Regions from separate parts of the Streptomyces sp. NPDC002306 genome, predicted to be linked through region 1. Evidence: riboswitches for the same ligand, from Rfam matches in the RefSeq annotation. Region 1 holds a riboswitch; the other holds the start of a gene.

Region 1 (14,633 bases):
CACGGTGCGCGGCCACGGACGCCGCCGCCGGCTTCTCGACCGGCTGGGCAACGACGAGACGGCCCACCGACGGCACGTCACGGCCGGGCCCGACACCGAGGCCCCCGGCGGCTGGGTGCGCGAGGCGCTGGCCCGGCTCTCGCCCGCCGACCAGGAGGTGCTGCGCCTGACGGCCTGGGAGGAGCTCGGTGTCGAGGAGGTCGCCGTCGTCCTCGGCTGCGGCACCCGGGCCGCGTCGATGCGGCTGCACCGGGCCCGGCAGCGGCTGAGAGCCGAGATCGACCGCATGTGCCCCGCGACCGCCGCCGACGCGAACTCCTCGAAGGAACACGGCCATGGCTGACGAACTCGACCTGCTGCGTACCGCCGACCCGGTACCGGCCGACGGCCCCCGCTTCGGGGACGGACCGCTGGACCACGGCGCCGAAACGCGGCTCGCCCGGCTGCTGCACACGACCGGCCCCGGCCGCGCCCGGCGTACCCGCTGGGCCTGGGGCCTCGCCGCGACCGCCGTCGTCGCCGCGACCGCGACCGCTCTGCTGCTCGGCGGCCCGGCGAGCACTCCCGCGATCGCCGCGCCCCTTCCGCTGACCGTCCGGTACGGCTCCACGCCGGTACCCCTGGACCGGCTGGCCGAGCAGGCCGCCGCGGCGGCCGAGGACGGGGAGCCGGCCCTGGTCAAGGGCACGCACGTGCAGTCGTGGAGCCTCGGCATGTCGGACTACGCGCCGCCGGTCACCTACCCCGAGGAGCGCGTCGTGCGCTGGACGGCGGACGACCGTCACACCGAACTCGTGGTGGCGACCGATCCACGCCACCCGGGCCGGCCCGTCGTCTCCGACGCGGACGGCGAGCCGCGCCCGGTCGAGGACGGGCGGGTGATCAGCAGGCGGACCTTCCCGCCGAGCTGGAGCGACGCCCCGCCGGAGTCCCGCCCGCCGCACGACGCGCGACAGCTGCGCGCCTACCTGCTGGAGTCCGCGCATGCCGAGTCGCTGACGACTCCCGAACTCCTCGACGCCGTGGGCCAGTTGCTCGACACCTGGACGCTCGGAGCCCGGGAGACCGCGGCGCTCGCCCGGCTCCTGGCGGACACGGAGGGACTGCGGCCCGTCGGCCAGGTCACGGACCGGCTCGGGCGGACCGGCCAGGCGTACGTGGTCCAGGCCGCGGGCGCCCGCCGGATGCTGATCATGGACCCGGTCAGTGGCGCGGTCCTCGGACTGGAGGCCACCTTCACCGCCGACGAGCCCGAGTACGGCGTGCGGGCCGGCGACGTCATGGAGTACAGCGCCTGGCTGCGGTGATCACACCCCGAGCTGTCGGGCGGCCGCGTCCACGGTCTGCTCAAGGAGCGTGGCGATGGTCATCGGACCGACGCCGCCCGGCACCGGGGTGATGAGCGAGGCCCGCTCCCGTGCCGAGTCGAAGTCGACGTCGCCGACGTTCCCGGCGTTGTAGCCCGCGTCGACGACGACGGCGCCGGGCTTGAGGTCGGCGCCCTTGACCAGCCGAGGCCGGCCCACGGCGGCGATCACGATGTCCGCCTCGCGCACCACCGAGGAGAGGTCCCGGGTACGGGAGTGGGCGTACGTCACCGTCGCGTTCCGGGCGAGCAGCAGCATGCCGGCCGGCTTGCCCAGGATGGCGCTGCGGCCCACGACGACGGCGCGCTTGCCCTCGGGGTCGACACCGTACTCGTCGAGCAGACGCATGATCCCGCCGGGCGTGCAGGACACGAAGCCCGGCAGGCCGAAGCTCATCGAGGCGAACGACGCGAAGGTCACGCCGTCGACGTCCTTCTCCGGGGCGATCGCCTCGAACGCGGCGCGCTCGTCGATGTGGTCGCCGACCGGGTGCTGGAGCAGGATGCCGTGCACGGCGGGGTCGGCGGACAGCTTGCGCAGGGTGGCGACCAGTTCCTCGGTGGTAGTGGCCGCGGGCAGCTCCACATGGCGTGAGTCGATGCCCGCCTTGCGGCAGCGGTTCTGCTTCATGCGGACGTACGTGACGGACGCGGGATCCGCGCCGACCAGCACCGTCGCCAGACAGGGGGCCGAACCGGTGCGCTCGGTGAGGTCGGCCGCCCGCGCGGCGGTCTTCTCGACGATGCGTCGGGCGGGCGCGGTGCCGTCCATGAGCCGGGCCTGAGTCATGATCCACTCCTGAGCAGGTTGACCTCATCGCCCAGGCGCACGGCATTCGACTTCTCCGGGGCCGCTCCCCGGTGGTGCTCCACCTCAGCGCCAGTCACGACCCGCCATCAGCCTAACCGAGGCCGTACGGGCCCCGGGAGCCGCTCCCGAAACGTGGTCCCGAAGCGTGGTCCCGAAGCGTGGTCCCGAAAGGCATCGGCCCGGTCGGTCCGGGTCGCCCGGCCCGATCGGCCGGGCGGCGCTCAGCGGCGTCGGCCGTGCCGGACGCGCGGCACGGACGGCGGCGGCGCGAGCGGCCGGCCGCTCGCCGCGCGCAGCACCGAACGCAGCAGGGCGGCGGACGCGCGCACTCCCGTCGCGGACACGGTGCCCGGACGCCGGGCGCGGCCCGTCCCCAGCGTCGCCCGCGCCGAGAAGGTCCAGGTCAGCCGAGAGGAGACCTGGAACCTCGCCGCTCGCTTCGCTACTCGTCCCATGCGGAGCCTGCCGCGGTGCCCATGATGACCTCCTGCGAGGGCCGCGGCCCGGCGAGGGCGCGGGCCGCGTAGCACCTCACCTCCGAGCGTCCTCCGCCCCCGCGGGCTCGGCAAGCGCTGCGGGGGCGTCCTCCTGACGGGTGAGGGGGGCGGCGGGGCCGTGTCCGGCGGCGCGCCGTGCCGTTGCTCCGGGCATGATCTCCACTCGACGCATCGTCGCCGCCGCCTGCCTCGCCGCCGGGGTCACCGGCTTCGCCGCCCCGCTCGCGAACGCCGCCGAGGCGACCGCCCCGGCCGAGGGCAAGGTGAGCCCGATCGCGGTGCTGGACTCGCTGGCCGCGAGCGACATCCCCGCGGAGTACCGGCGCGAGGTCCCCTCGGTCCGTGAACAGCTGTCCGGGCTCGGCAAGCTCAACGACCTCAACCAGCTGCACCAGCTCACCGACCTGGCGGCCCCCGTCACGGGACTGCTGCCCGCCGTCGAGTGACACCCCGGCACCGGTGGACGACACCGGTACCGGTCCAGGGCCGCCCCGGCTGGGCGGCCCTTCGTGTGCGCGCTCAGCCGTCGGCGGTCGCCAGGAACTGGGTGGCCGCCAGCTCCGCGTAGAGCGGATCGGCCGACACGAGGGCGCGGTGGGTACCCACGGCACGGACCCGGCCCGCGTCCATGACGACGATCCGGTCGGCCATCGTCACCGTCGACAGCCGGTGCGCGACGACGAGGACGGTCGTCGTCCGGGCGACGTCCGCGACCGTGTCGCGCAGCGCGGCCTCGTTCACCGCGTCCAGCTGCGAGGTCGCCTCGTCGAGCAGCAGCAGCCGGGGCCGGCGCAGCAGGGCGCGCGCGATGGCCACCCGCTGGCGCTCGCCGCCGGACAGCCTGGTGCCGCGGTGCCCGACCAGCGTGTCCAGCCCCTTGGGCAGCCGGGCGACCAGACCGTCCAGGCGGGTCGTCTTCACGACGTGCGCGAGGGCGGCGTCGTCCGCCTCCGGGGCGCCCAGCAGCAGGTTGTCGCGCAGCGATCCGGACAGCACCGGGGCGTCCTGCTCCACGTAGCCGATCGCGGACCGCAGCCCCGGCAGCTCCCAGTCCGCGAGGTCCCGGCCGTCCAGGGTGATCACGCCGGACTCGGGGTCGTAGAACCGCTCGATGAGGGAGAAGACGGTGGTCTTGCCCGCGCCGGACGGGCCGACGAACGCCGTCATGCCCCGGGCCGGAACGGCGAACGTCACCCCGTGGTGGACGTAGGGCAGGTCGTCGGCGTACCGGAAGCGGACGTCGTCGAAGGCCAGGGACGCGGGCGGCGCGTCGGCGGACGGCAACGGGGCGGGACGCGCGGGCGGTTCGGCGGGCAGCAGCAGCGCCTCCTGGATCCGGGTGAGGGCGGCCGCGCCCGTCTGGTACTGGGTGACCGCGCCCACGACCTGCTGGATCGGGGACATCAGGTAGAAGACGTAGAGCAGGAACGCGACCAGCGTGCCGATGTCGACGGCGCCCGTCGCGACCCGGGCGCCGCCCACCGCGAGCACCGTGATGAAGGCGATCTGCATCGCGAGTCCGGCCGTGTTGCCCGCGGCGGCGGCCCACTTGGCGGCGCGCACGCTCTGCCGCCAGGACTCCTCGGCCGCGTCGTGCAGCGTCCGCTCCTCCCGGTGCTCGGCGCCCGACGCCTTCACCGTGCGCAGCGCGCCCAGCACCCGCTCCAGCGACGCCCCCATCACGCCGACCGCGTCCTGCGCCTGCCGGCTGGCCCGGTTGATACGCGGCACGATCAGGCCCAGGACCACGCCCGCGCCGAGGATCACGGCCAGCGTGACCGCGAGCAGCACCGGCTCCACCAGCCCCATCAGCACGACCGTCGCCACGAGCGTGAGGCCGCCGGTGCCGAGGCCGACCAGTGAGTCGGTGGTGACCTCGCGCAGCAGCGTGGTGTCGGAGGTGACGCGGGCCATCAGGTCACCCGGCTCACTGCGGTCGACGGCCGGTATCCGCAGCCGCAGCAGATACGACGACAGGGAGCGCCGGGCGCCCAGCACCACCGACTCCGCGGTGCGGCGCAGGACGTACGAACCCAGCGCGCCCAGCGCCGCGTTCGCGACGACCAGGCCCGACATCGCGAGCAGCGCCCCGGTGATGGTCCGGTCGTGCGACAGGTCGTCGATCAGGCCGCGCGCCACCAGCGGCAGCAGCAGCCCGGTGCCGCCGGTGAGCAGGGACAGCAGGGCGCCGGCCGACAGGGCCCAGCGATGCGGCCGTACGTATCCCAGCAGCAGCCGCCACGGGGGCGGGGCGGGCTGCGTCTCAGCGATGGTCACGGTGCTCCTCACCGGTCGGACGGAGCCCTCAGGCTACGTCGGCGCCTTCCCGGGGGGCCGCCCGCCCACGGACCGTCGCGAGCGCCGGGGAGCCGGGCCGAAAGCGGCGCGACAGGGGCACCGGACCGTGCCCTTACCGATCAGTCACGCGTAGGGTCGGAGCGGGACGGAACCCCGTCGACGAAAGGGTTGAGCACCATGGCGCAGGAAGTACGCGGCGTGATCGCACCGGGCAAGGACGAGCCGGTCCGGATCGAGACGATCGTCGTGCCGGACCCGGGCCCCGGAGAGGCCGTCGTACGTGTCCAGGCCTGCGGTGTCTGCCATACCGACCTGCACTACAAGCAGGGCGGTATCAACGACGACTTCCCCTTCCTGCTGGGTCATGAGGCCGCCGGCGTGGTGGAGTCGGTCGGCGACGGGGTCACCGATGTCGCGCCCGGCGACTTCGTGATCCTCAACTGGCGTGCGGTGTGCGGTCGTTGCCGGGCATGTCTGCGCGGCCGGCCCTGGTACTGCTTCGACACGCACAACGCCGGGCAGAAGATGACCCTCGCCTCGACCGGCCAGGAGCTCTCCCCGGCCCTGGGCATCGGCGCGTTCGCCGAGAAGACGCTGGTCGCGGCCGGCCAGTGCACCAAGGTCGACCCGGCCGTCTCCCCGGCGGTGGCCGGGCTGCTGGGCTGCGGCGTGATGGCCGGTCTCGGCGCGGCGATCAACACCGGTAACGTCGGCCGGGGCGACACCGTCGCCGTCATCGGCTGCGGCGGGGTCGGCGACGCGGCCGTCGCCGGGGCGAACCTGGCCGGCGCGGCGAAGATCATCGCCGTCGACATCGACGACCGCAAGCTGGAGACCGCCCGCACGATGGGCGCCACGCACACCGTCAACTCCCGCGACACCGACCCGGTCGAGGCGATCCGCGAGCTGACCGGCGGCTTCGGCGCCGACGTCGTCATCGAGGCGGTGGGCCGCCCGGAGACGTACCGGCAGGCCTTCTACGCCCGCGACCTGGCCGGCACGGTCGTCCTGGTCGGCGTACCCACCCCGGAGATGAAGCTGGACCTGCCGCTGCTCGACGTGTTCGGCCGGGGCGGCGCGTTGAAGTCCTCCTGGTACGGCGACTGCCTGCCCTCCCGGGACTTCCCCATGCTGATCGACCTGCACCTCCAGGGCCGCCTGAACCTGGAGGGGTTCGTGACCGAGACCATCCAGCTCGACGAGGTGGAGAAGGCGTTCGAGCGCATGCACCAGGGCGACGTCCTGCGTTCGGTGGTGGTGCTCTGATGGCTCCCCGCGTCGAACGCCTCGTCACTTCAGGGCAGTTCACCCTCGACGGCGGCACCTGGGACGTCGACAACAACGTGTGGATCGTCGGTGACGACCGCGAGGTCGTCGTCATCGACGCCGCCCACGACGCCGAGGCCATCGCCGAGGCCGTCGGCGACCGCCGGCTCACCGCCATCATCTGCACCCACGCCCACAACGACCACATCGACGCCGCGCCCGCCCTCGCGGATCTCACCGGTGCCACGATCTGGCTGCACCCCGACGACCTGGCGCTGTGGAAGCTCACCCACCCGGACCGCGACCCCGACGCCCATCTGGCCGACGGTCTGGTCATCGAGGCCGCGGGCGCCGATCTGACGGTGCTGCACACGCCCGGCCACGCGCCCGGCGCGGTCTGCCTGTACGACCCGGGGCTGGCCACGGTGTTCACCGGCGACACCCTCTTCCAGGGCGGCCCCGGCGCGACCGGCCGCTCCTACTCCCACTTCCCGACGATCATCGACTCGATCCGGGACCGGCTGCTCTCCCTCCCGCCGGAGACGAAGGTCCTCACCGGCCACGGCGACCCGACGACCATCGGCGCCGAGGCCCCGCACCTCCAGGAGTGGATCGCCCGAGGGCACTGAGCCCGGGACCCGCACGGTGCGTCCCGCCGAGCCATCGCCGGGAATGGACGACAGGAGATGTCCGGCTCACCCGCCATTCCCGACCCCGACCCCGACATCGGTCGCGGGAGGACGGGAGGCCGGACATCTCCACACCGCTGGAAGACAAGGTCGCCCTGGTCACCGCAGCCGGTGGCCACGGCATCGCCGTACCCACCGACCATCTCGACCCGGCGGTCCTTCGTCCCCGGCCACGAACTCGGGCCGCGCGGCGCCACCGCCGTCGCGCTCACCCCCGGCCGGCCGCCCTCCGCGCTCATGCTCACGGCTGCACCGACCACGACGGCGGCCGCCTCGACGCCTGGCGCCACCTCGTCGAGGTCCAGGATCCGGGGAGGCCGGCGGACGTCACTGGGTAGCGATAGGCCCATGACATCGATTCAGGAGCTTCAGGAGCCACGCTTCCAGGGATACGCCGTCCTCGTCACCGCCGCCGCCCGGGGCATCGGCGCCGCCACCGCGGGCCGGTTCGCCCGGGAGGGGGCGCGGGTGCTGGTGACCGACATCGACCTGCCGGAGGCCGAGCGGACCGCGGCGGCGCTGCGCGAACAGGGGCTCGGCGCGGAGGCGTTCGGCTGCGACGTGGCGGACCGGGCCTCCGTGGAGGCGGCGGTCGCCCGCGCCGTCGACGCCTTCGGCGCGCTCGACGTGCTGGTCAACAACGCCTACGGCTGCACCCCGGACGCACCCCTCTTCGAGGACGAACCGGACGAGGTGTGGGCCCGTGACCTCGACCTCACCCTGACCGGTGCCTACCGCTGCTGCCGGGCCGCCCTTCCGCATCTCGCCGCTTCCGGGCGCGGTGCCATCGTCGGCATCGGCTCGGTCAACGGCCTCCAGGACTTCGGCAACCACGCCTACAGCGCCGCCAAGGCCGGGCTCGGCTCCCTGACCCGCACCCTCGCCGGGCACGCGGCCGCCCGCGGGGTGCGCGTCAACCTGGTCATACCCGGCACCGTACGCACCACGGCGTGGGAGGGGCGGGACGCTGACCTGGAGGCGATCACCGAGCTGTACCCGCTGGGGCGGGTCGGCGAACCCGAGGACATCGCCGCCGCCGTCGCCTTCCTGGCCTCGCGCGACGCGGCCTGGATCACCGGGACCGCGCTGACCGTCGACGGCGGGGTCACCGCGGTCAACACCGGCTTCCACGTGGCGACCCGGCACCGCGGCAGGACCTGACGGCCGCGGACTTCACCGCGGCAGGACCTGACGGCGGCGGACCTGGCGGGGCCGCCCGGCCTCACCCGGCGTGGGCCGTCGGGAGCCGCACCGCGGTGAGCGCGGCCAGCACCCGCCGGGTGTCCTCCTCGGTGGTGCGCCAGTTGCTGAACGCGGCGCGCAGCGCGGGCACCCCGCCGTACACCGTCGGCGTCAGGAACGTCTCCCCGGAGGCGGCCACGGCCGCCGCCAGCGCGTCGACCCGCTCGGCGGTGGGGTCGTCGGCGAGCGTGAAGCAGACGACGTTCAGCCGGACCGGCGCGAGCAGCCGCAGCGCCGGTGCCCGCTCGACTCCCTCGCCGAGGAGCCGCGCGAGCGCCACGTTCCGCTCGACGATCTCGCGGTGTCCGGCACGGCCGTACGCCGTCAGCGAGACCCAGGCGGGCAGCGCGCGCAGCCGCCGTGAGGTCTCGGGGGTGAGGTGGAGGAAGTCGGGTTCGCCGGTGGGCAGGCCGAGATACGGGGAGGCGTGGTGGAAGACGGCGACCTGGAGGTCACGGCGGCGGGTGAACTGGACGGCCGCGTCATAGGGGACGTTCAGCCACTTGTGCAGGTCGACGCAGACCGAGTCCGCCTCGTCGAGCCCGTCGACCAGGTGCGCGTGGTCGGGGGAGAGCGCGGCGAAGCCGCCGAACGCGGCGTCCACGTGCAGCCAGAAGTCGTGCCGCCGCCGCAGCGCCGCGATCGCCCGCAGGTCGTCGAAGTCGACGGTGTTCACGGTGCCCGCGTTGGCCACCACGATCGCGGGCCGGCCGCCCAGCTCCGTGAGCGCCGCGTCCAGCGCGTCCACGTCGACGGCTTCACGGTTCCCGGCCGCGACGGGCACCGCCCGCAGCCGGTCGCGGCCGATCCCGAGCACCGACAGCGCCTTGCCGACACTGGAGTGCGCACTGCCCGAGAGCACGTCCACCGGGCCGAGCGCGGCCGCGCCCGCCCGTGAGACGTCCACGCCCAGCCGCTCGCCCATCCAGGCGCGGCCCACGGCCAGACCCACGGTGTTGGACATGGTCGCCCCGGACACGAAGGCCCCGTGGTGCTCCGCGCCCAGCCCGAACAACTCCCGCAGCCAGCCCACCGTCTCGTGTTCCAGCGCCGAGGCCCAGGACCCCTTCGACCCCGACACGTTCTGGTCGAGCGCGGACGTCAGCCAGTCACCGGCGACCGCGGCCGGTGTCGCGCCGCCCGTCACGAATCCCAGGTAGCGCGGACCGGCCGAGCCGGAGAAGCCCGGCGCCCAGCGCCGCGCGAACGCCGTCAGGGCGCCCTCGGCGCCCGCGCCGTCGGCCGGGAGGGGCACCGGGCCGGGTGCCTCGCCGAGCGCGGCCACCGGCCGCCCGTCGAGGTCGCTGATCTCACGCACGGCCAGGTCACGGGCGCGCTGGAGGAGTTCGGGGAACCGGGACAGATCGTCGGCGAGCGCGGAGTGCATGCGGCGAAGCCTAGGCGTTGGTCCGCGGGCGTCCCGGTGTCCGCGCGCCGGTCCGCTCCGCGTCGTGTAACCGTTTCGTCGCGGCGTGGGCGGCAGGGCAACTTTTGTCCTCGGACGCCCGTCTAGTGGGCAGAGATCGAAGGACGCAGGAGAGGAACACGCCATGGGGGACATACGCAGACGGGGCGCCGTCGCACTGGGGATCACCACGCTGGTGGCCCCGCTCACACTCGCACTGAGCGCCGCACCGGCGCAGGCCGCGAGCTGTACGACGCAGACCGGCCCGTACCAGAAGAAGGTGGAGAAGTTCCTCGGCCGCCCGGTGGACGGCCGGCAGTCGTCCGCCGACTGCAAGGCGATCCGGGCCTTCCAGACCAAGCACGGCATCACGCCGAACATCGGCTACGCCGGGTCCGTCACCTGGGGCGTGATGGACCTCATGAACAAGCAGAAGGCCGTGGGCAAGAAGCCCAACAAGGACGGCAGGTGCCCGACGAACAAGGGCCGTATCGCCTGCGTCAACCTCACGCTCCAGCTCAGCTGGATCCAGGACGGCAGCCGCCTCGTCTACGGACCCGTGCCGGTCCGCACCGGACGCAACGGCTACGAGACGCGCCCCGGCCTGAAGAAGATCTACTGGCGTCACATCGACCACGTCTCGAACATCTACAACGTGGCCATGCCCTACAGCCAGTTCTTCGACGGCGGCCAGGCCTTCCACTCGGTCGCGCTCAGCGTGTGGAACCCGCCGGGCTCGCACGGCTGCGTCAACATGACGAAGACCGACGCCAAGAAGTACTGGTCGCTGCTGAAGAACGGCGACGACGTCTTCGTGTACGGCCGCAAGCCGGGCACCTGACGGCACCCGGCCCGCTCCGGCGGGTCATGCCTCGGGCGCGTCCCCGAAGTCCGGGATCTCCAGCCGTGCCCCGCCCTGCCGCGCGGAGTCGTGCGCGACGATGCCCGGCAGGGTGTAGCGGGCCGCCACCCACGCGTTCACGGACGGCAGGGTGCCGCTGCCGACCGCGGTGACGAAGTCGTCCACCAGGAAGTGGTGGCTGCCCTCGTGACCGTTGTGCAGCTCGTCGAAGGCCCGCGGCAGCCGGGCCCGGTCGTGCACCGGCGCCGAACCGGAGGTGAAGGCGGCCCGCAGCTCCGGCGCGATGTGCTGGAGCGAGGGATCGTCGGGGGAGAGCGTGGGCTTGGGCTCCAGCAGCTCGCTGATGTCCTGCACCCCCTTCTTGTCCTGCCACAGCGCCACCGTGGCCAGCTGCTCCATGCTGGCCTCCGTACCGAAGAACCGGAACCGCGACTCCCTGATGTGCGAGGGGTAGCCGACCCGCCGGAACTCGTTGGTACGGAACGACCCGCCGCCCGCCACCTCGAACAGCGCGCTGGCGTTGGAGAAGTCGTTGCCGAACTGGCTGACGTCCTTGTCGAAGACGCCGTCCCCGCGCTCGTCGACCACGCCGATGGCGGACACGCTCACCGCGTGCGTCTGCCAGGCACCGAGCACCCCGCCCACCGAGTGCGTCGGGTAGAGCAGCGGCGGATAGCTGGCGGTCTCCTTCCAGTTCTCGCCTCCGCTGTACCGGTACGCGTCGTAGAAGCCCAGGTCCATGTCGTGGACGTAGTCGCCCTCGGCGTAGAAGAGGCGCCCGAAGGCGCCTTCGGCGATCTGGTTGCGGGCGTGCACGGTCGCCGGGTTGTACTGGCTGGTCTCGCCCATCATGTACGTCAGTCCGGTCGTCCTGACCGCCTCGATGATCGCCGCGATCTCCTCGACGGTGATCGCCATCGGGACGGCGGAGTACACGTGCTTGCCGGCCGCCAGGCCCTGGAGCACGAGCGGGCCGTGCGTCCAGCGCTGGGTGAAGATCGCGACCGCGTCGACGGCCGGCGACTCCAGCATGGCCTCGTACGAGGGGAAGGTGCCCGCCAGCCCCTGGGCGGCGGCGAGCTGCTCGGCCCGGTCGGGCAGCAGGTCGGTGACATAGACGTCGTCGACGCCGGGGTGGGCCTGGAACAGCGTGGCGAACTGGCCGGAGAACTGGCCGGCGCCGACGATGCCGAGCGAGAACGTCATGAGGTGCGTGCCCTTCGGTGGGAGAAGATCGCACTTACTTTTGTTGCGGAACAATCCTGCCGTCAAGAGGGCGGCCCGACAACTTTCGATGCGGTCATTCCGTGCGTAGAGTGGCCATGTTGATTTTGAGACGGAAGAAAACAGGGGGGTCTGGCCCGGATGACCGCAGCTGCCGGCAGTTGGCTGCCGCTGAGCCCCGGTGAACGGTCGGTGGCGATCGAGGTGCTCGTCCACGGGCCGCTCTCGCGCAGCGACCTCGCGCGGCGGCTGGACCTGTCCGCGGGCAGCCTCACCCGGCTGACCAAGCCGCTCATCGAGTCCGGTCTGCTGGTCGAGGTCCCCGAGGGCGGAAGTCCGGCCGACGCGCAGGTGCGCCAGGGGCGCCCGTCCCAACCTCTGGCCGTCGTCGCCGAGTCCCGTACCTTCGCCGGTTTCAAGATCACCGACGACATGGTCTACGGCGTCGTCACGACGCTCCGCAGCGACATCGTCGCCCGCCTGGACCGCCCGCTGACCACGCACGACCCGGACGCGGTCGCGGAGCTGGTGGCCGCGATGGCCGGGGAGCTGGCTCGCGACCACCCCCGGCCGGCCGGGATCGGCATCGGCGTCGGCGGCTTCGTCCGGCATCGTTCCGTCGTGGCGGAGTCGCCCTATCTGGGCTGGCGTGACGTTCCCCTCGCGGACCTGGTCGAGCGGCGCAGCGGGCTGCCGGTCGTCGTCGAGAACGACGTCGCCGCCCTCGTCGAGGCCGAGACCTGGTTCGGCGCGGGGCGCGGACTGGACCGCTTCGTCGTCCTCACCATCGGCGCGGGCATCGGCTACGGACTGGTCCTCGGCGGCAGGCGGGTGCCGTACGCCGAGGAGGACCGCGGGTTCGGCCGGCACTGGATCCTCAGCTCCGACGGCCCGCTCACCCCGGACGGGGAGCGCGGCAGCGCCGTCTCACTGCTGGCCATCCCCAGCATCCGCTACCAGGTCCAGGCCGCCACCGGCCGGGAGCGGACCTACGAGGAGATCCTCGCCCTCGCCGCCGCCGGTGACCGGATGCCCGCCCGCGTCGTCGACGAGGCGGCACGCGCCCTGGGCACGCTGATCGCGCAGATCGCCAACTTCGCGATGCCGCAGAAGATTCTGCTCGCCGGGGAGGGTGTCGGTCTGATGGAGGTCGCGGGGGACGTGGTGCGCGAGACGATCCGTGCCCACCGGCATCCGCTGGCCGCCGCGGTCGACCTGGAGACCAGGGTGTCCGACTTCCATGACTGGGCGCGCGGAGCGGCCGTGCTCGCCATCCAGGTGCTGGTGCTGGGGGCGGCCGACCGATGAACTGGCGGCCGGAGTCCGGCAGATGGACGTGATCAGTGCCACTGTCCTATATGTCGGAATCCTTCACGATTACTCACATGGCCTTCACGGTGGGAGACGTATGCTTCACACCATGTCCACCAGTGTTGAACCCGTGTCCGAGCGATCGGCGGCGGAGGTCAACGAGGAGATCCGGGCCCTGTGGTTCCGGGCGGGCGGGACACTGAGCGGCGAGCAGCGCGAGGAATACCGGCGGCTCGTCCTGGAGTGGGCCACCGCCCCGCAGGCGGCCTGAGCACCCCTGACCGAAGGGGTGCCTTCTCGCACCGCCTCCGTCGTCCGCTCTCCCTGCCTCCGTACGCTCTCCCTCTCCCTCTTTTTCTCCTTCTCCTTGCCGCCTTTCCTTCTCTCTTCTTCCTCCCTCGACCCTCGGCCGCGGCCGGGGGTCAGCCCCATGTCGCCGAGTAGTGACGCTGAAAAGCCTTGCGGTCCTGCTCCGCACGGATGTAGCGGGTCGCGACCAGCGCGATCAGGCTCCCCGCCATCACCAGCAGGCCGGGGCCCAGGTTCTTCGGGTCCGTGAGCCGCGCCAGCAGCGTCGAGGCGCCCGTGCCGCCCGACACCGCCGCCGACGACCCCGGCGAGGCGGCGCCCGGCGCGATCGCGCTGTGCGTAGGGGCGGTGGAGGGTGCCGACGTGGGTGCGGCCGAGGCGCCCTGACCGCCGGCGCCCTGCGCCGCCACGATCAGCTGCACCCCCAGCGTCGACAGCGCCTTCGTCACCGGCTGGAAGAACGTCGTACCGCCCGTCGTGCAGTCCCCGCTGCCGCCCGAGGTCACCCCGAGAGCGATCCCCTCGGAGAACATCGGTCCGCCGCTGTCACCGGGTTCGGCGCACACGTTCGTCTCGATCAGACCGGTCACCGTCCCCTCCGGGTAGTTGACCGTGGCGTTGAGCGAGAGCACCTGCCCGTCGCGCAGCCCGCTGGTGCTGCCGCTGCGGAACACCCTTTGTCCCACGGCCGGATCACTGGCGCCGGTGATCCGCACCCCGTTGCCGTTGCCGACGGCCACGACGTCGGCGCCGGCGCCGGCCTTGCCGTTCGCGTACTGCACCAGCGAGAAGTCCCCTCCGGGGAACGAGCTGTTGACCGTCCTGCCGATCTGCTGGGTGCCCTGGTTGTCCGCGAACCACAGCGCACCGGCCGGCCCGCAGTGACCGGCGGTGAGAATGAAGTCGCTCTGCCCGTTGGTCACGTTGAAGCCCGCCGAGCAGCGCCCGCCGGTCGACAGGATCGGCTGGGCGCCGTTGAGGCGCGTGGTGAACTCGCCGGAGGTCCGTTCCATCCGGACGAAACTGCCGATGCCGTCCGCGACCCGGGTCAGCGCCGACCAGTCGGCGGCCGAGACGGTGTGGTCGGCCAGCACCACGACCCGGTTGGTGCGGTAGTCCACGGACCACGCCGTGCCGGCCACCCGAGGCGCCGAACGCAGCGTCGTCGTGGCCGACTTGAGCTCGTTCATACTGTGCCCGACCATCCGGGCCTCGGCGCCCGCCGCGCGGACCTCGGCCGCCGCGCCCTCGTCGGTGACCGCGACGACCGGCTTGCCACCGGCGCCGATCCAGCTTCCCGCCGTACGGGAGGCACCCAGGCGCGACACGAGTCCGGCGCCGGTGTCCGCGACG
Region 2 (14,633 bases), on a different contig from region 1:
CGCGGGCGTCGTTGATCAGGTAGACGGCGGCCGCGCAGGCCGTGAACAGGGCGAAGACGAGGGCGAGTCGGGTGGCCGCGTGGACGGAGAAGAGCCGGCCCGCCGCCGCCGGGGCGGCCAGGACCAGGACGTTCTTGACCCACTGTTTGGGCCGCGCGGTCTTGAGGAGACCGCCGACGGCGCCGCCGCGCGGGTGCGGTACGGGCCGCTCGCGTCGGGCGCGCTGCTCCAGAAGAGACGTTTCGGTGGCGTGTGCGGCGCTCGGTGAGGGCACGGTCCCGGTCATCGGCACCCCTCACTCATCCAACGCGCCCCGAGCAGCGCCGTGCATGCTCCGAGGGCGGCCCCCGCGGCCACGTCCGACGGGTAGTGGACGCCGGCGACCAGGCGGGAGAGGCACATCGCGACGGCGAGCGGCGGGACGACGTACACCCCGAGCGTTCCGTAGGCGACGGCGGCGGCCGCGGCGGAGGTCGCGTGCGAGCTCGGGAAGGAGTGCCGTCCGAGGGTGCGCACCCGGGGCCGGACGTGGGTGGGGCGCGGACGGCGCACGACCCTCTTCACCCCCATGCTGACGATGTGCGCGCCCGCGGTGAGCGCGGTCCCGCGCAGCCAGACACCGCGTCGCGCGCCGTCCACCGCGGCGCCCGCGAGGCCCGCCGCGACCCAGAGCGCGCCGTGCTCCCCCACTCGGGACAGGGCACGCGCGGCGCCCGCGACGCGGGGGTCCGTGCCGCGGGTGTGGAACGCCGTGAGGATGCGGTGGTCGAGGTCGACTCTGTGCTCCATGTGGTCCATGTCGTCCATGTCTGTTCACTGTTCACGCCGACACCGCCGGAACTCCGGCAATATTGAGCGACATCCCATTAATCACCCATTTCGGGGAGGGTAGCTATGTTTCAGAACTAATCCCCCATACAAGGGCGATACGGTCACCGTCATGCCTGCCGACACCGTTTCCGTCACGGGATGGGGCCGCACCGCTCCCTCCGCAGCCCGTCTGGTCCGGCCCAGGACCTACGAGGAGGCCGTGATCGCCGTCCGGGACTGCGGAGTCCGCGGCGGCATCCCCCGGGGGCTGGGACGGGCGTACGGGGACGCGGCGCAGAACGCCGGCGGCGCGGTGTTCGACATGACGGGCCTGGACCGCGTCCACGCGATCGACGCCGACGGCGGGACCGTGCTCTGCGCGGCGGGCGTCTCCCTGCACCGGCTGATGCAGATCCTGCTGCCCCTCGGCTGGTTCGTGCCGGTGACCCCCGGCACCCGCCACGTGACGGTCGGCGGGGCGATCGGCGCGGACATCCACGGCAAGAACCACCACGTGTCGGGCTCCTTCTCCCGCCATGTGCTGTCGCTGGAACTGCTCACCGCGGACGGCTCGGTCAGGACGGTGAGCCAGGGCACGCCCCTGTTCGACGCGACCGCGGGCGGCATGGGCCTGACCGGGGTGATCCTCACCGCCACCCTGCGGCTCCAGCCCGTCGAGACCTCGCTCATGTCCGTCGACACCGAACGCGCCACGGACCTCGACGACCTGATGGCCCGTATGACGGCCACCGACCACCTCTACCGCTACTCGGTCGCGTGGATCGACCTGCTGGCACGCGGCGCGGCGACCGGCCGCGCCGTGCTGACGCGCGGCGACCACGCGCCGCTGGACGCGCTGCCGGCCGGCGCACGCGCGCGTAGGGACCCTTTCGCCTTCCGGCCGTTGCGCCTGCCGGCCGCGCCCGCCTTCCTGCCCGAGGGACTGCTCAGCCGGCGAACCGTGGGATTGTTCAACGAGTTCTGGTACCGGAAGGCGCCCCACGCGCGCACCGGCGAACTACAGAAGATCTCGGCCTTCTTCCACCCGCTGGACGGGGTTCCCCACTGGAACCGCGTCTACGGCCGCGGCGGCTTCGTGCAGTACCAGTTCGTCGTCGGACACGGCGAGGAGGAGGCCCTGCGCCGGATCGTGGGGCGCATCGCCCGGCACCGCTGCCCGTCCTTCCTCGCCGTCCTCAAGCGCTTCGGCGACGCCGACCCGGGCTGGCTGTCCTTCCCGGTGCCCGGCTGGACGCTCGCCCTGGACATCCCGGCCGGACTGCCGGGCCTCGGCGCCCTACTGGACGACCTGGACCACGAGGTGGCCGCCGCCGGTGGGCGCGTCTACCTCGCCAAGGACTCCCGGCTGCGGCCCGAGCTGCTCGGCGCGATGTACCCGCGGCTCGCCGACTTCCAGGATCTGCGTGCGGAGCTCGACCCGCGCGGTGTCTTCAGATCCGACCTGTCCCGGCGCCTCGGCCTCTGAGACCCCCGTCCCCCTCGCGATCCCCTCGCCACTCGCTAGGAGCTGTCATGAAGGACGCCTTCGGCATCCCCCAGTCCCTGCTCGTCCTCGGCGGCACGTCGGAGATCGCGCTCGCCACCGCGCGCCGCCTGATCGCCCGCCGCACCCGCACGGTGTGGCTGGCCGGACGCCCGTCCCCCGGTCTCGAACAGGCCGCGGCACAGCTCGGCGCGCTGGGGGCCGACGTGCACACCGTCCCCTTCGACGCGCTTGACCCCGACTCCCACGAGACCGTGCTCGGCAAGGTCTTCGCGGAGGGCGACATCGACATGGTGCTCCTCGCCTTCGGCGTCCTCGGCGACCAGGCGCACGACGAGCGCGAACCGGCGAACGCGGTGCGCGTCGCGCAGACCAACTACACCGGCGCGGTGTCCGCCGGACTCGTCAGCGCCCGCGCGCTCCAGGCGCAGGGCCACGGCTCGCTCGTGGTGCTGTCCTCGGTCGCGGGCGAGCGCGCCCGCCGCTCGAACTTCATCTACGGCTCCAGCAAGGCCGGCCTGGACGTCTTCGCCCAGGGCCTGGGCGACGCGCTGCACGGCACCGGCGTCCACGTCATGGTCGTACGCCCCGGGTTCGTACGGTCGAGGATGACCGACGGGCTGGAGGAGGCACCGCTCGCGACGACACCGGAGGCGGTCGCCACGGCCATCGAGCTGGGCCTGCGCCGACGCTCGGAGACGGTGTGGGTGCCCGGGGTGCTGCGCCTGGTGATGACGGCACTGCGGCATCTGCCACGCGGGGTCTTCCGGCGGCTGCCGGTCTAGGAGCCGGTCCTACCTGGTGGGGAGGGAGCCGTGTTCCACGGGGCCGGCCTGCGGCGGTACCACCGCTCCCCCGAAGGGGAACTCCCGCAGCTTGCGCCAGACCCCGTCGGGTCCCTGCTCGTAGAGGGCGAAGCCGGTGCACGGCCACTCGGCCTCGTAGTCGGCGAGCTCCGCGAAGGCGCGGTCCATCGCAGCGTCGTCGATGCCGTGCGCCACCGTGACGTGCGGGTGGTACGGGAACTGGAGGTCCCGGGCGACCGGCCCGGAGGCGGCCCGGATCTGCTGCTGGAGCCAGGCGCAGGACTCGGTGCCGGCGACGATCCGCACGTACACCACCGGCGACAGGGGCCTGAAGGTGCCGGTGCCGTGCAGCCGCATCGGGAAGGGGCGGCCGACGCCCGCGACCTCGACGAGGTGCGCCTCGACCGCGGGGACCACGGCCGCGGCGACCTCGGTCGGGGGGAGCAGGGTGACGTGGGTGGGGATGCCGTGAGCCGCGGCGTCGCCGAAGCCCGCGCGCAGCTGCTGGAGCTGGCTGCCGTGAGGCTCCGGGACCGCGATCGACACGCCGATCGTTACGGTCCCCACGTCGTCTCCTGTCGTCGTGTCGGGTGTATGCCGGATGGGTGCCGGGTTTGTTCTCTGCCGTCCGGCTATCGACTTTAAGGCCACGGCTGGGCTGTGGGCAGGCGCAGCCGTAGTGATGTGCAGCGCTCTGTCCAGTGGTACGTGTGTGCGGTCGTGCGCCTCAGTGCTTGGCGGGCAGGAAGCCGACCCTGTCGTACGCCTGGGAGAGGGTCTCCGCGGCGACCGCGCGCGCCTTCTCCGCGCCCTTGGCCAGGATCGAGTCCAGCGTCTCCGGGTCGTCCAGGTACTGCTGGGTGCGCTCCCGGAACGGCGTCACGAACTCGACCATGACCTCGGCCAGGTCCGTCTTCAGCGCACCGTAGCCCTTGCCGTCGTACTTCTCCTCCAGTTCGGCCACACCGGCCCCGGTGAGGGTCGAGTAGATCGACAGCAGGTTGCTCACGCCCGGCTTGTCCTGCGGGTCGAAGCGGATGACGGTGTCGGTGTCGGTGACCGCGCTGCGGACCTTCTTGGCGGTGGCCTTGGGGTCGTCGAGGAGGTTGATGAGGCCCTTCGGCGTGGACGCCGACTTGCTCATCTTGATCGACGGGTCCTGGAGGTCGTAGATCTTCGCCGTCTCCTTGAGGATGTACGGCTTCGGGATGGTGAAGGTGGGGCCGAAGCGGCCGTTGAAGCGCTCGGCGAGGTCACGGGTGAGCTCGATGTGCTGGCGCTGGTCCTCGCCGACCGGGACCTCGTTGGCCTGGTAGAGCAGGATGTCGGCGACCTGGAGGATCGGGTACGTGAACAGGCCGACGGACGCCCGGTCCGCGCCCTGCCTGGCGGACTTGTCCTTGAACTGGGTCATGCGGGAGGCCTCGCCGAAGCCGGTGAGGCAGTTCATGATCCAGGCGAGCTGCGCGTGCTCGGGCACATGGCTCTGGACGAAGAGCGTGCAGCGCTCCGGGTCGAGACCGGCCGCGAGGAGCTGGGCGGTGGCCAGGCGCGTGTTGGCGCGCAGCTCCGCGGGGTCCTGCGGGACCGTGATCGCGTGCAGGTCCACGACCATGTAGAACGCGTCGTGGGACTCCTGGAGCGCCACCCACTGGCGGACGGCGCCCAGGTAGTTGCCGAGGTGGAACGAGCCTGCGGTGGGCTGGATTCCGGAGAGCACGCGGGGTCGGTCAGAGGCCATGTTCACCATTCTCTCAGTTGAAGGCTCCCCCGAAAAACAGCGGGGGATTCCCGGCTCGCGCCGTTCGCCCGTCCAGCGGGCGAACGGTCCCTCGCTCTCGCTGATCCGCGGGGGCGCGGACGTCGCCCATCCGTGGAGGTGCGGGCCTCGCCCGTCCGAGGGGGTGCGGGACTGGTGCGAACTGGTCCGTGACGGATGGGAACCGATCCGCCCTCTGCGGTGTAACAAGAATGTGAGGACGCGGGAGGGGGGCCGCATCGTCGATGAGGCCGCGGTGATCGCACGCGTACGCGCCGGGGAGCCGGAGGCGTACGCGCAGCTGGTGCGGGCCCATACGGGCATCGCGCTGCGGGCCGCCGCGGCGCTCGGGGCGGGGGCGGACGCGGAGGACGTGGTGCAGCAGGCCTTCGTGAAGGCCTACTGCTCGCTGGGGCGGTTCCGGGACGGCGCGGCGTTCAAGCCGTGGCTGCTCTCGATCGTCGCCAATGAGACGAGGAACACCATGCGGACGGCGGCGCGCCAGCGCACGCTCGCCGGCCGGGAGGCGGCCTTCGCGGAGGCGGAGCCGCTGATACCGGAGTCGGCGGACCCGGCCGTGGCGACGCTGGAGACGGAGCGCCGGGCGGCACTGCTGGCCGCCCTGGAGAAGCTGAGCGACGAGCATCGGCTCGTCGTCACCTACCGCTATCTCCTGGAGATGGACGAGTCCGAGACCGCGCAGGCGCTGGGCTGGCCGCGCGGCACGGTGAAGTCCCGGCTGAACCGCGCGCTGCGCAGGCTGGGGCGACTGTTGCCGGACTTCCGGCCCCGGGAAGGAGGTGATGATCTTGAGTGAGGGCCACAGGTCGTACGAGGAGGGCCACGGGTCCTACGAGGGCGCGCGCGGTCGGCTTCCGGACGAGCTGCGGGAGCTCGGGCGGTCGCTGGACCCTCCTGGGACGGCGGCCCGGTCGGAGTCGATGGCCGAGCGGGTGCTGGAGCGGATACTCGCCGAGCGGCTGCCGGTACCGGTGGCCGAGCCGCCGGGGCCCGGTGAGCGGCTGCGGGCGGTGCGGCGCTGGACGGGGGCGCGGTGGCGCTCGCTGACGGCGACGCTGTGCGCCCTGCTGACGGTGCTCGTGCTCACGCCTCCGGTGCGGGCGGCGGTCTTCGACTGGTTCGGCTTCGGCGGGGTCGAGGTGCGGTACGACCCGTCGGCGGTGCCTTCGCCGGGGGCCGAGATCCCGGGCTGCGGACGCTCGGTGTCGCTCGCGCAGGCCGCGCGGCAGGCCGGCTTCGAGCCCCTGGTGCCGCGGGCGCTCGGTGTGCCGGACGCGGTGACGGTGACCGGTGAGCCGCGGGGGCGGTCCCTGGTGAGCCTGTGCTGGCGCGAGCGGGGGCATGTCGTCCGGCTGGACGAGTTCCCGGCGCGGTTGGACGTGGGCTTCGCCAAGACCGTGCGCGAACAGCCGGAATGGCTGTCGCTGGGCACCCCGTCCCCGGACGGCGGTGGGGCCCCGGAGCCTGCGCTGTGGTTCCCGCGCCCGCACCTGCTGAGTTTCTGGCTGGTGGACGCGGACGGCACCCGCTTCACCCGCGAGCGGCGGACGGCGGGGCCGACGCTGCTGTGGACCCACGCGCCGAACACCGACACCGGCGCGGGCGCGGGGCCCGGTGAGGTGACGCTGCGGCTGGAGGGGGTGCCGTCGAAGGAGCGGGCGGTGCGGATCGCCCTGTCGCTCACGGGCGACGTCCCGGAAGGCAGCCCGGACGGCGACGCGTAAAGGCGGTGGGTCGGCGCGGGCGGCGCGGTCGCGACAGTTCGAAACAGTGCGGGCGAGGTGGGAACCCCGGCGGCTCGGGCGGTGTACCAGAAGTGACAGGCGGCCCGCGGACGGACCGCCGGGGACGGACGGTTGGGGGACATGATGGGCGGACGGAAAGGCACGGTTCGTGAACTCGGAGCGCTGACCGGAGCGTTGGCGATGACGCTCACGCTGATGGTGTGGGGTGCGTCGTCCGCTGCGGCGGGCGGCCCGACCAGTGTGCTGGTGACCTCACCCGCGAGCGGACAGGCCACCGCGCGGTACTACTCGGACAAGGAGTACGACAAGCTGGCACAGTTGCTCGGCCCCTCGGGCACGGGCACGCGCGACAAGCCGCCGGAGGCCGATCTGAGCGTCGCCTCGCAGATCAACGTCACATGGCTGGCGCACGACATCTCGCCCTGGCGGCTGGACCGGGTCTTCCCCGTCGAGTCCGGGCCGCGGACGGTCTGGATCCACACGGCGGCCGACGTGCCCGAGAACCTGAACGGTCTCTGGCACCGCGCCGACCATCCCGCCGAACTGCGCGCCCTGCTCGCGAAGATGGGCGTGACGGGCAAGGCCTCGGACAAGGGCCACTCCGGCATCCCCCCGGCACCGTGGCAGTCGGAGGGCGCCACGGCCGCGCCGGAGGCCGGCACGGGGACGGTCGCCGTGCGGGCCTCCCTGCCGGACGCGGCCGACGACGGCTGGGCGCACTGGTGGTGGACGCTGCCAGGAGTGGCCGCGGGCGTCGCCCTGGGCTCCGGCGGGACGCTGCTGATACGCCGCGCGGCGGCCCGGCGCGATGCCGGACCGCCGCGGGAGGAACCCCACCAGGAGCTGATCGACCTCTAGGGTCCTCTAGGGGCTGTCCCCGGCCCGTGGTGATCTGTACTGGTCGGCCCGTAGCGATCTGCACCGACCGTGTCGGCCCCGTCTGCCGGGACCGGCGGCGTCAGACGCCGAGGTCGACCTCCGGGTACAGCGGGAAGCCGGAGACGAGGTCCGAGGCGCGGTGGGAGATCTCGTCCGCGATCTTCGGGTCGAGGATGTGCTGGGCCTTGGAGGGGGCGCCCTTGGAGGTGGTACCGGCCTCGGCGGTGGTGAGGACACGGTCGATGAGGCCGGCGACCTCGTCCATCTCCGCGGTGCCCAGGCCGCGCGTGGTCAGGGCGGGGGTCCCGATCCGGATGCCGGAGGTGTACCAGGCGCCGTTGGAGTCGGCCGGGATGGAGTTGCGGTTGGTGACGATGCCCGATTCGAGCAGGGCGGCCTCGGCCTGGCGGCCGGTGAGGCCGTAGGAGGAGGTGACGTCGATCAGGTTGAGGTGGTTGTCCGTGCCGCCGGTCACGAGGGTGGCGCCCCGCCGCATCAGGCCGTCCGCCAGCGCGCGGGAGTTGTCGACGATGCGCTGGGCGTAGTCCTGGAAGGAGGGCTGACGCGCCTCGGCCAGGGCGACGGCCTTGGCGGCCATGACATGCGGGAGCGGGCCGCCGAGCACCATCGGGCAGCCGCGGTCGACCTGGTCCTTGAGGGAGTCGTCGCACAGCACCATGCCGCCGCGCGGGCCGCGCAGCGACTTGTGGGTGGTCGTGGTGACGATCTGGGCGTGCGGGACCGGGTCGAAGTCGCCGGTGAGGACCTTGCCGGCGACCAGGCCCGCGAAGTGGGCCATGTCGACCAGGAGCGTGGCACCGACCTCGTCGGCGATCTCGCGCATGATGCGGAAGTTCACGAGACGGGGGTAGGCGGAGTAGCCGGCGACGATGATCAGCGGCTTGAACTCACGGGCGGAGGCGCGCAGGGCCTCGTAGTCGATGAGGCCGGTGGCGGGGTCGGTGCCGTAGGAGCGCTGGTCGAACATCTTGCCGGAGATGTTCGGGCGGAAACCGTGGGTGAGGTGACCGCCGGCGTCCAGGGACATGCCGAGCATGCGCTGGTTGCCGAAGGCGCGGCGCAGCTCGGCCCAGTCGGCCTCGGAGAGGTCGTTGACCTGGCGCACGCCCGCCTTCTCCAGGGCGGGGGTCTCGACGCGCTGGGCGAGGACGGCCCAGAAGGCGACGAGGTTGGCGTCGATGCCGGAGTGCGGCTGGACGTAGGCGTGGCGGGCGCCGAAGAGCTCGCGGGCGTGTTCGGCGGCGAGGGCCTCGACGGTGTCGACGTTGCGGCAGCCGGCGTAGAAGCGGCGGCCGACGGTGCCCTCGGCGTACTTGTCGCTGAACCAGTTGCCCATGGCCAGGAGGGTGGCCGGGGAGGCGTAGTTCTCGGAGGCGATCAGCTTGAGCATCTCGCGCTGGTCGGCGACCTCCTGGCCGATGGCGTCGGCGACGCGCGGCTCGACGGCGCGGATGACGTCGAGGGCGGCGCGGAAGGCGGTGGACTCGGTGGAGAGGGGCTGCTGCTCTGTCATCTCGGCCTCCGGGCGGCGTGGCTACTGACGGTCACGGTTCACGGCTCGGCCCAGGCGCACGGCACTGATCACTCACAGGCCGCTCCCCGATGGTCCGTCCCATCCCAGCGCGCCAGTCACGGCCTGCCCGAAAGCCTACCGGGCACGTCGCGACGGAGGGTCCCGCGTCCACCATACGAGCGACGATGGAAGGGGGTCAGCGAGGTCTCCGAACGGCTGCTGGACCGGGGCTGACGAGCAGGCGTGCGTGGCCGGACGCGCGCTCGGGCGGAGTGGGCTAGAGGATCACGTGGGGCAGGAAGCGGGCGTACTCGTCCGTGATCAGGCCGGAGGACTCACGGATGCCGAGGCCGGCGGACTCGTCGCCGACGATCCAGGCGCCGAGGACCACGTGGTTGCCGTCGAAGGCGGGAAGGGGGGCCAGTTCCTGGTAGCAGCACGGTTCGTCCCGCGGGACCGGGGCGGTGCCGGGCCGGTGGACCGTCACTCCGGCGCCTTCGCGGCCGAGGAGCGGCTTGGCCACGTAGCCGGTGGTGGCCGCCAGGTCGCGGGGGCCGTCGAGGTGGGCGGGGAGGAGGTTGGGGTGGCCCGGGAAGAGCTCCCAGAGGATCGCCAGCAGGGCCTTGTTGCTGAGGAGCATCTTCCAGACGGGCTCGATCCACAGGGTGGTGCCGGTGCCGCCGCCGTTGTCCAGGGTGTCGAGGACGTGGTCGGCGAAGCGGTCGGTGGTGAGCCACTCCCACGGATAGAGCTTGAAGCAGCTGCGGATGAAGCGGAGCCGGTTGTCGACGAAGCGGCCGGAGAGCGGGTCCCAGCCGATCTCCTCCATCGGGATCCAGGCGGTGTCCAGGCCCGCCTGTTCGGCGGTCTCCTTCAGGTAGGCGACCGTCATCAGGTCCTCGCCGAGTTCGTCGGCGGTGGAGTGCGCGAAGAACAGGGGGTTGCCGGGCGGGAGGAGGGGGGCCTGCTTCTTCCAGACGTCGACAAGACGCTCGTGGAGGGAGTTCCACTGGTCGGCGCCCGGAAAGCGGTCCTCCATCCAGAACCACTGGGGCGAGGCGGCCTCGACCAGGGAGGTGGGTGTGTCGGCGTTGTACTCCAGCAGCTTGGCCGGGCCGGTGCCGTCGTAACGGAGGTCGAAGCGGCCGTACACGGAAGGGAGTTCATCGCGGCGGCGCCAGGCCTCGGCGACCGTGGCGGCCACGCGCGGGTCGGTGATGCCGAGGTCGGCGTAGCGGCCGGCGGTGACGATGTGGTCCGCCGCCGCCAGGCACATGCGGTGGAGTTCCTCGACGACCTCTTCCAGCTCTTCGACCTCCGCCAGGGTGAAGGCGTAGTACGCGCTCTCGTCCCAGTAGGGGCGCAGGGTGTCGTCGGGCAGGCGGGTCAGCGGATACACGAGCCCCTGCTCCTCGACAATCTGCTGCCAGCCGGGGCGGGGGTCGATGGTGCGGCGTTCCATGGTGTGCGTTCGTCGGCTCTCGTGCGGGCGCTCAGCCGCCGCTGCCGGAGCCCGAGCAGCCGAAGCCGCCGCGGTCGACGGCCTCGCTGTGGCTGAAGGTGCCGTAGTCGGCGTACTTGCCGGTGACGTCGGCGTCGTAGTACCAGGCGGCGTCGGCCTTCTTGCTCGTCCCGGTGCCGGCCGGCTTGCGGTTCTTGCCGGTGGACGAGGAGCCGGAGGCGCTCGACTTGCAGTTCTGGTCGGCGACGATCCGGTAGCCGTCGAGGGCGTCGTAGCTGTCGCGGTCCACGCACCGGCGGTCGGGTTCGGATCCGCAGGAGGTCAGGGCCGCCGCGATGACGCCCATCCCGCCGAGCACGACCGTGCTCGATCGCAGCCGTCTGCGTGCCTGCGCCATGCGGTGTCTCCCCCTCGCCCAGGCCCGCCGGTCGGCGGGCTGTCCTTGTGGTCAGCCTAGATACCGGCCGGAGAGCCCACGCGAGGCCCCCCTGCCGCATCCCCTCCCCTACAGTCGCTTCGTGCTCTTTGGGATGGTGTGTGCGCTCGGTGCGGCGGTCTGCTTCGGTACGGCCACGGTGTTGCAGGCGATGGCCGCGCGCACGGCCGGCGCCGCCGGGGGCGGGGAGGCGGCGCTGCTGCTGCGGGCACTGCGGCAGTGGCGGTATCTGGCCGGGCTCGCGCTGGACGGGCTCGGGTTCCTGTTGCAGGTCGCGGCGCTGCGGTCGATCCCGATCTACGCCGTCGGCGCGGCGCTGGCCGCCAGTCTCGCCGTGACGGCGGTGGTCGCGGCGCGGCTGCTGCGGGTGCGGCTCAGCAGGGTCGAGTGGGGCGCGGTGGGGGTGGTGTGCGCGGGGCTGGCGATGCTGGGGCTGGCGTCCGGGCCGGAGGGCGAGCGGGCGGGGTCGACCGCGTTGAAGTGGGCGATGCTCGCGGCGGCCGGGGCCGTGCTGCTGCTGGGACTGGTGGCGGGGCGGCTGCCGGAGCGCGGGCGGGCGCTGCTGCTGGGGCTGGGTGCGGGCTTCGGGTTCGGGGTCGTCGAGGTGGCGGTCCGGCTCATCGACGACCTGTCCCCCGGCACCCTGGCGGTCAATCCGGCGACGTACGCGCTGCTGCTCGGCGGCGGGGCCGCGTTCCTGCTGCTCACGTCGGCCCTGCAGCGCGGCTCGGTGACGACGGCCACCGCCGGGATGGTGATCGGGGAGACGATCGGGCCCGCGGCGGTGGGGGTGGTGTGGCTCGGGGACCGTACGCGCGAGGGGCTCGCCTGGGTGGCCGTCCTCGGCTTCGCGGTCGCGGTGGCGGGTGCGCTGGCGCTGGCGCGGTTCGGGGAGGCACCCCAGGAGACGGCGGCGCGGACGCGTGCGGTGCCCTCGCGCACGGGGGACCTTCCCTGAGGCCTGCCGTTCGGATCAGCCCGGAGCCGCATGGTCATGGGAGCGGTTCCAGAAGGTCTACGGGCGAGCGAATCGGTTCGGGTTCTACGGCAGCACCCTCAGGAGTGCCTCCAGGGCGCCCGTCCACGCGTGGTCCGAGGGGGTGCCGTAGCCGACGACCAGCGCGTCCGGGGCCTCGACGGTGGCCCGTGCGTGGCGGTAGCGGGACAGGCCGTGCAGGGCCAGCCCCTGCCAGGCGGCGGCCCGGACCACCGACTGCTCGGTGCCGGGCGGGAGCCGGACGACGGCGTGCAGCCCGGCGGCGATGCCGGTGACGCGGATGTCCGGCGCGTGGTCGGCGAGGGCCGCGACGAGGGCGTCACGGCGGCGCCGGTAGCGCTGGCGGGCGGCGCGCACATGGCGGTCGTAGGCGCCGGAGGTGAGGAACTCGGCCAGGGTCAGCTGGTCGAGGGCGCTGGTGGACGCGCCGCGGGCGGCCAGTGCCTCGGGGTCCAGGGACGGGGGCAGGACCAGCCAGCCCAGCCGCAGGCCGGGGGCGAGGGCCTTGCTGGCCGTGCCCAGGTAGACCACGTGGTCGGGGTCGAGGTCCTGGAGGGCGCCGACGGGCTGGCGGTCGTAGCGGAACTCACCGTCGTAGTCGTCCTCCAGGATCAGGCCGTCGGTGCGCCGGGCCCAGTCGACCGCGGCGGCCCGGCGTTCCGGGTGCAGGGCCACGCCCATCGGGAACTGGTGTGCCGGGGTCAGCAGCACCGCTTGCGCGTCGGGCAGGTCCTCGGTGCGGGCGCCGCGGTCGTCGGCGCGCAGCGGGAGCGTGCGCAGGCCGGTGCGCTCGACGAGGTCGCGGTGCTCATCGAGGCCGTACGGTTCCACGGCCAGGGTGCGCAGGCCGCGGTCGTGGAGTTCCTCGCCGAGCAGCCGCAGGCCCTGGGCGAATCCGGAGCAGACGAGGACGCGGTCGGGGTCGGCGCGTACGCCCCGGGCCCGGGAGAGGTAGGCGGCGAGCGCGGTGCGCAGTTCGACGCGGCCGCGCGGGTCGCCGTAGCCGAGGGCGTCGTTCGGGGCGGTGGCGAGGGCGCGCCGGGCGGCCTTGAGCCAGTCGGCGCGGGGGAAGGACGCGAGGTCGGGCGTGCCCGGGGCGAGGCTGTGGGCGGGGAGGCCGGGCCGGCGGGGCCGGCGTGCCGGATGGCCGGGCGGCCGGGGCAGGGCGCGTTCGGCGACGCGCGTGCCGGAGCCCTGGCGGGCGGTCAGCCAGCCCTCCGCGACCAGGTCGGCGTAGGCCTCGGCGACCGTGTTGCGGGCGATGCCCAGGTCGGCGGCGAGCGAGCGTGAGGACGGCAGCCGGGTACCGGGGGCCAGACGGCCGCCGCGGACCGCCTCGCGCAGGGCGTCGGTCAGGCCGCGGCGCAGGCCCGGTCCGGCCGGTTCCAGATGAAGGTCGACGCCTAAAGTGGCCCAGGATTTTGCCATGGAAATGGACCATACCTCCGGGCTGCCTCAGGCCTAGGGTCGACATCATGAGTACGAACCAGATCACCACCGAGGACAACGCCGGCGACGGTACGGCGCCGGTCGACGAGTACGCACCCGAGCACACCCCCCGCCTGGCCTGGGCCAAGCACGCGCCCGAGGTCTACAAGGCGATGGTCCGGCTGGACGCGGCCGCGCGGGCCGGGCTCGACCCGCGGCTGCTCGAACTGGTGAAGATCCGCGCCTCGCAGCTCAACCACTGCGCGTTCTGCCTCGACATGCACACCAAGGACGCGCTCGCGGCGGGTGAGAGCGTGGAGCGGATCATCCAGCTCGGCGCGTGGGAGGAGTCGCGGCACTTCTACACCGCGAAGGAGCTCGCGGCGATCGAACTGACCGAGGCGATCACCGTCCTGACAGACGGGTTCGTGCCGGACGAGGTGTACGAGAAGGCCGCCGGACAGTTCGAGGAGGCCGAGCTGGCCCAGCTGATCGCCGCGATCACGGTGATCAACGCGTGGAACCGGTTCGGCGTGAGCACCCGCATGGTGCCCGGGCACTACCGGCCGGGTCAGCACGCCTGACCGCCCGCACGCGGCTGCCCACCACCGTGGCCGGGGCAGCCGCGTCCTCCCCGAGGACTCGGAGGGTCAGTGCGTCGCGTCCGCCCCGAGGACTCGGCGGCCGGGGCACCCTGTCCTTCCCGAGGACTCGGGGAGGCGTGCAGTCATGTCCTCCCCGAGGTAGGGGAGGAGGGCAGCCGCGTCCTCCCCGAGGACTCGGGATCAGGGCAGCCACGTCCTCCAGGTTGACTCGTGGCCGTCCACCCACTTCTTCGCCGCCTCCTCGGGGCTCAGCTTCTGGTCGGCGATCATCAGTGACACGGCGTTCTGGTCCTCGGTCGTCCACCGGAACTTCTTCAGGAAGGCGGCCGCCTCGCCGCCGTCCGCGGAGAAGCCGGCGTTGAGGTACTTCCGCAACGGGGTGTGCGGGTAGGCGCAGGCCACCTTCGCCGGGTCCGCGTCACAGCCCTCCTTGTAGGCCGGCAGTTCCACCTCGGTCATCGGGACCTTCTCGAACAGCCACTGCGGCGCGTACCAGTAGGTGAGGAAGGGCTTCCTCTCCTTCGCGAACTGCCGGATCTGGGTGATCTGCGCGGCCTCCGAACCGGCGAACACCACCTGGTAGTCCAGCTTGAGGTTCTCCACCAGCGCCTTGTCGTTGGTGACGTAGGAGGGCGAGCCGTCCATCA

What was found. Region 1 has a riboswitch for ZMP and ZTP ahead of ACWCQK_RS22215 (bifunctional 5,10-methylenetetrahydrofolate dehydrogenase/5,10-methenyltetrahydrofolate cyclohydrolase). Riboswitches for the same ligand answer to the same signal wherever they lie in the genome.
Region 2: another riboswitch for ZMP and ZTP. It lies ahead of ACWCQK_RS30190 (glycine hydroxymethyltransferase); the one in region 1 lies ahead of ACWCQK_RS22215 (bifunctional 5,10-methylenetetrahydrofolate dehydrogenase/5,10-methenyltetrahydrofolate cyclohydrolase).

The regions. Positions count from the first base shown of each region.
Region 1 is NZ_JBSFCK010000011.1:441-15,073, forward strand. Features, by position in the region: gene ACWCQK_RS22205 (RNA polymerase sigma factor) at 1-343, shown strand, start outside; gene ACWCQK_RS22210 (CU044_5270 family protein) at 336-1,307, shown strand; gene ACWCQK_RS22215 (bifunctional 5,10-methylenetetrahydrofolate dehydrogenase/5,10-methenyltetrahydrofolate cyclohydrolase) at 1,308-2,156, opposite strand; ZMP/ZTP riboswitch at 2,179-2,264, opposite strand; gene ACWCQK_RS22220 (hypothetical protein) at 2,399-2,632, opposite strand; gene ACWCQK_RS22225 (hypothetical protein) at 2,827-3,120, shown strand; gene ACWCQK_RS22230 (ABC transporter ATP-binding protein) at 3,194-4,951, opposite strand; gene ACWCQK_RS22235 (S-(hydroxymethyl)mycothiol dehydrogenase) at 5,150-6,238, shown strand; gene ACWCQK_RS22240 (MBL fold metallo-hydrolase) at 6,238-6,867, shown strand; partial or broken gene ACWCQK_RS22245 (hypothetical protein) at 7,078-7,265, shown strand; gene ACWCQK_RS22250 (SDR family NAD(P)-dependent oxidoreductase) at 7,276-8,088, shown strand; gene ACWCQK_RS22255 (pyridoxal phosphate-dependent decarboxylase family protein) at 8,150-9,556, opposite strand; gene ACWCQK_RS22260 (L,D-transpeptidase family protein) at 9,720-10,415, shown strand; gene ACWCQK_RS22265 (Gfo/Idh/MocA family protein) at 10,440-11,642, opposite strand; gene ACWCQK_RS22270 (ROK family protein) at 11,802-12,968, shown strand; gene ACWCQK_RS22275 (hypothetical protein) at 13,081-13,242, shown strand; gene ACWCQK_RS22280 (S1 family peptidase) at 13,394-14,633, opposite strand, start outside.
Region 2 is NZ_JBSFCK010000021.1:76,669-91,301, reverse strand. Features, by position in the region: gene ACWCQK_RS30235 (decaprenyl-phosphate phosphoribosyltransferase) at 1-286, opposite strand, end outside; gene ACWCQK_RS30230 (phosphatase PAP2 family protein) at 283-807, opposite strand; gene ACWCQK_RS30225 (FAD-binding protein) at 941-2,296, shown strand; gene ACWCQK_RS30220 (decaprenylphospho-beta-D-erythro-pentofuranosid-2-ulose 2-reductase) at 2,344-3,099, shown strand; gene ACWCQK_RS30215 (2'-5' RNA ligase family protein) at 3,109-3,687, opposite strand; gene trpS (tryptophan--tRNA ligase) at 3,848-4,861, opposite strand; gene ACWCQK_RS30205 (RNA polymerase sigma factor) at 5,094-5,696, shown strand; gene ACWCQK_RS30200 (hypothetical protein) at 5,689-6,624, shown strand; gene ACWCQK_RS30195 (hypothetical protein) at 6,826-7,503, shown strand; gene ACWCQK_RS30190 (glycine hydroxymethyltransferase) at 7,604-9,058, opposite strand; ZMP/ZTP riboswitch at 9,100-9,188, opposite strand; gene ACWCQK_RS30185 (glutathionylspermidine synthase family protein) at 9,336-10,520, opposite strand; gene ACWCQK_RS30180 (hypothetical protein) at 10,552-10,917, opposite strand; gene ACWCQK_RS30175 (DMT family transporter) at 11,051-11,914, shown strand; gene pdxR (MocR-like pyridoxine biosynthesis transcription factor PdxR) at 11,999-13,381, opposite strand; gene ACWCQK_RS30165 (carboxymuconolactone decarboxylase family protein) at 13,429-13,965, shown strand; gene ACWCQK_RS30160 (ABC transporter substrate-binding protein) at 14,167-14,633, opposite strand, start outside.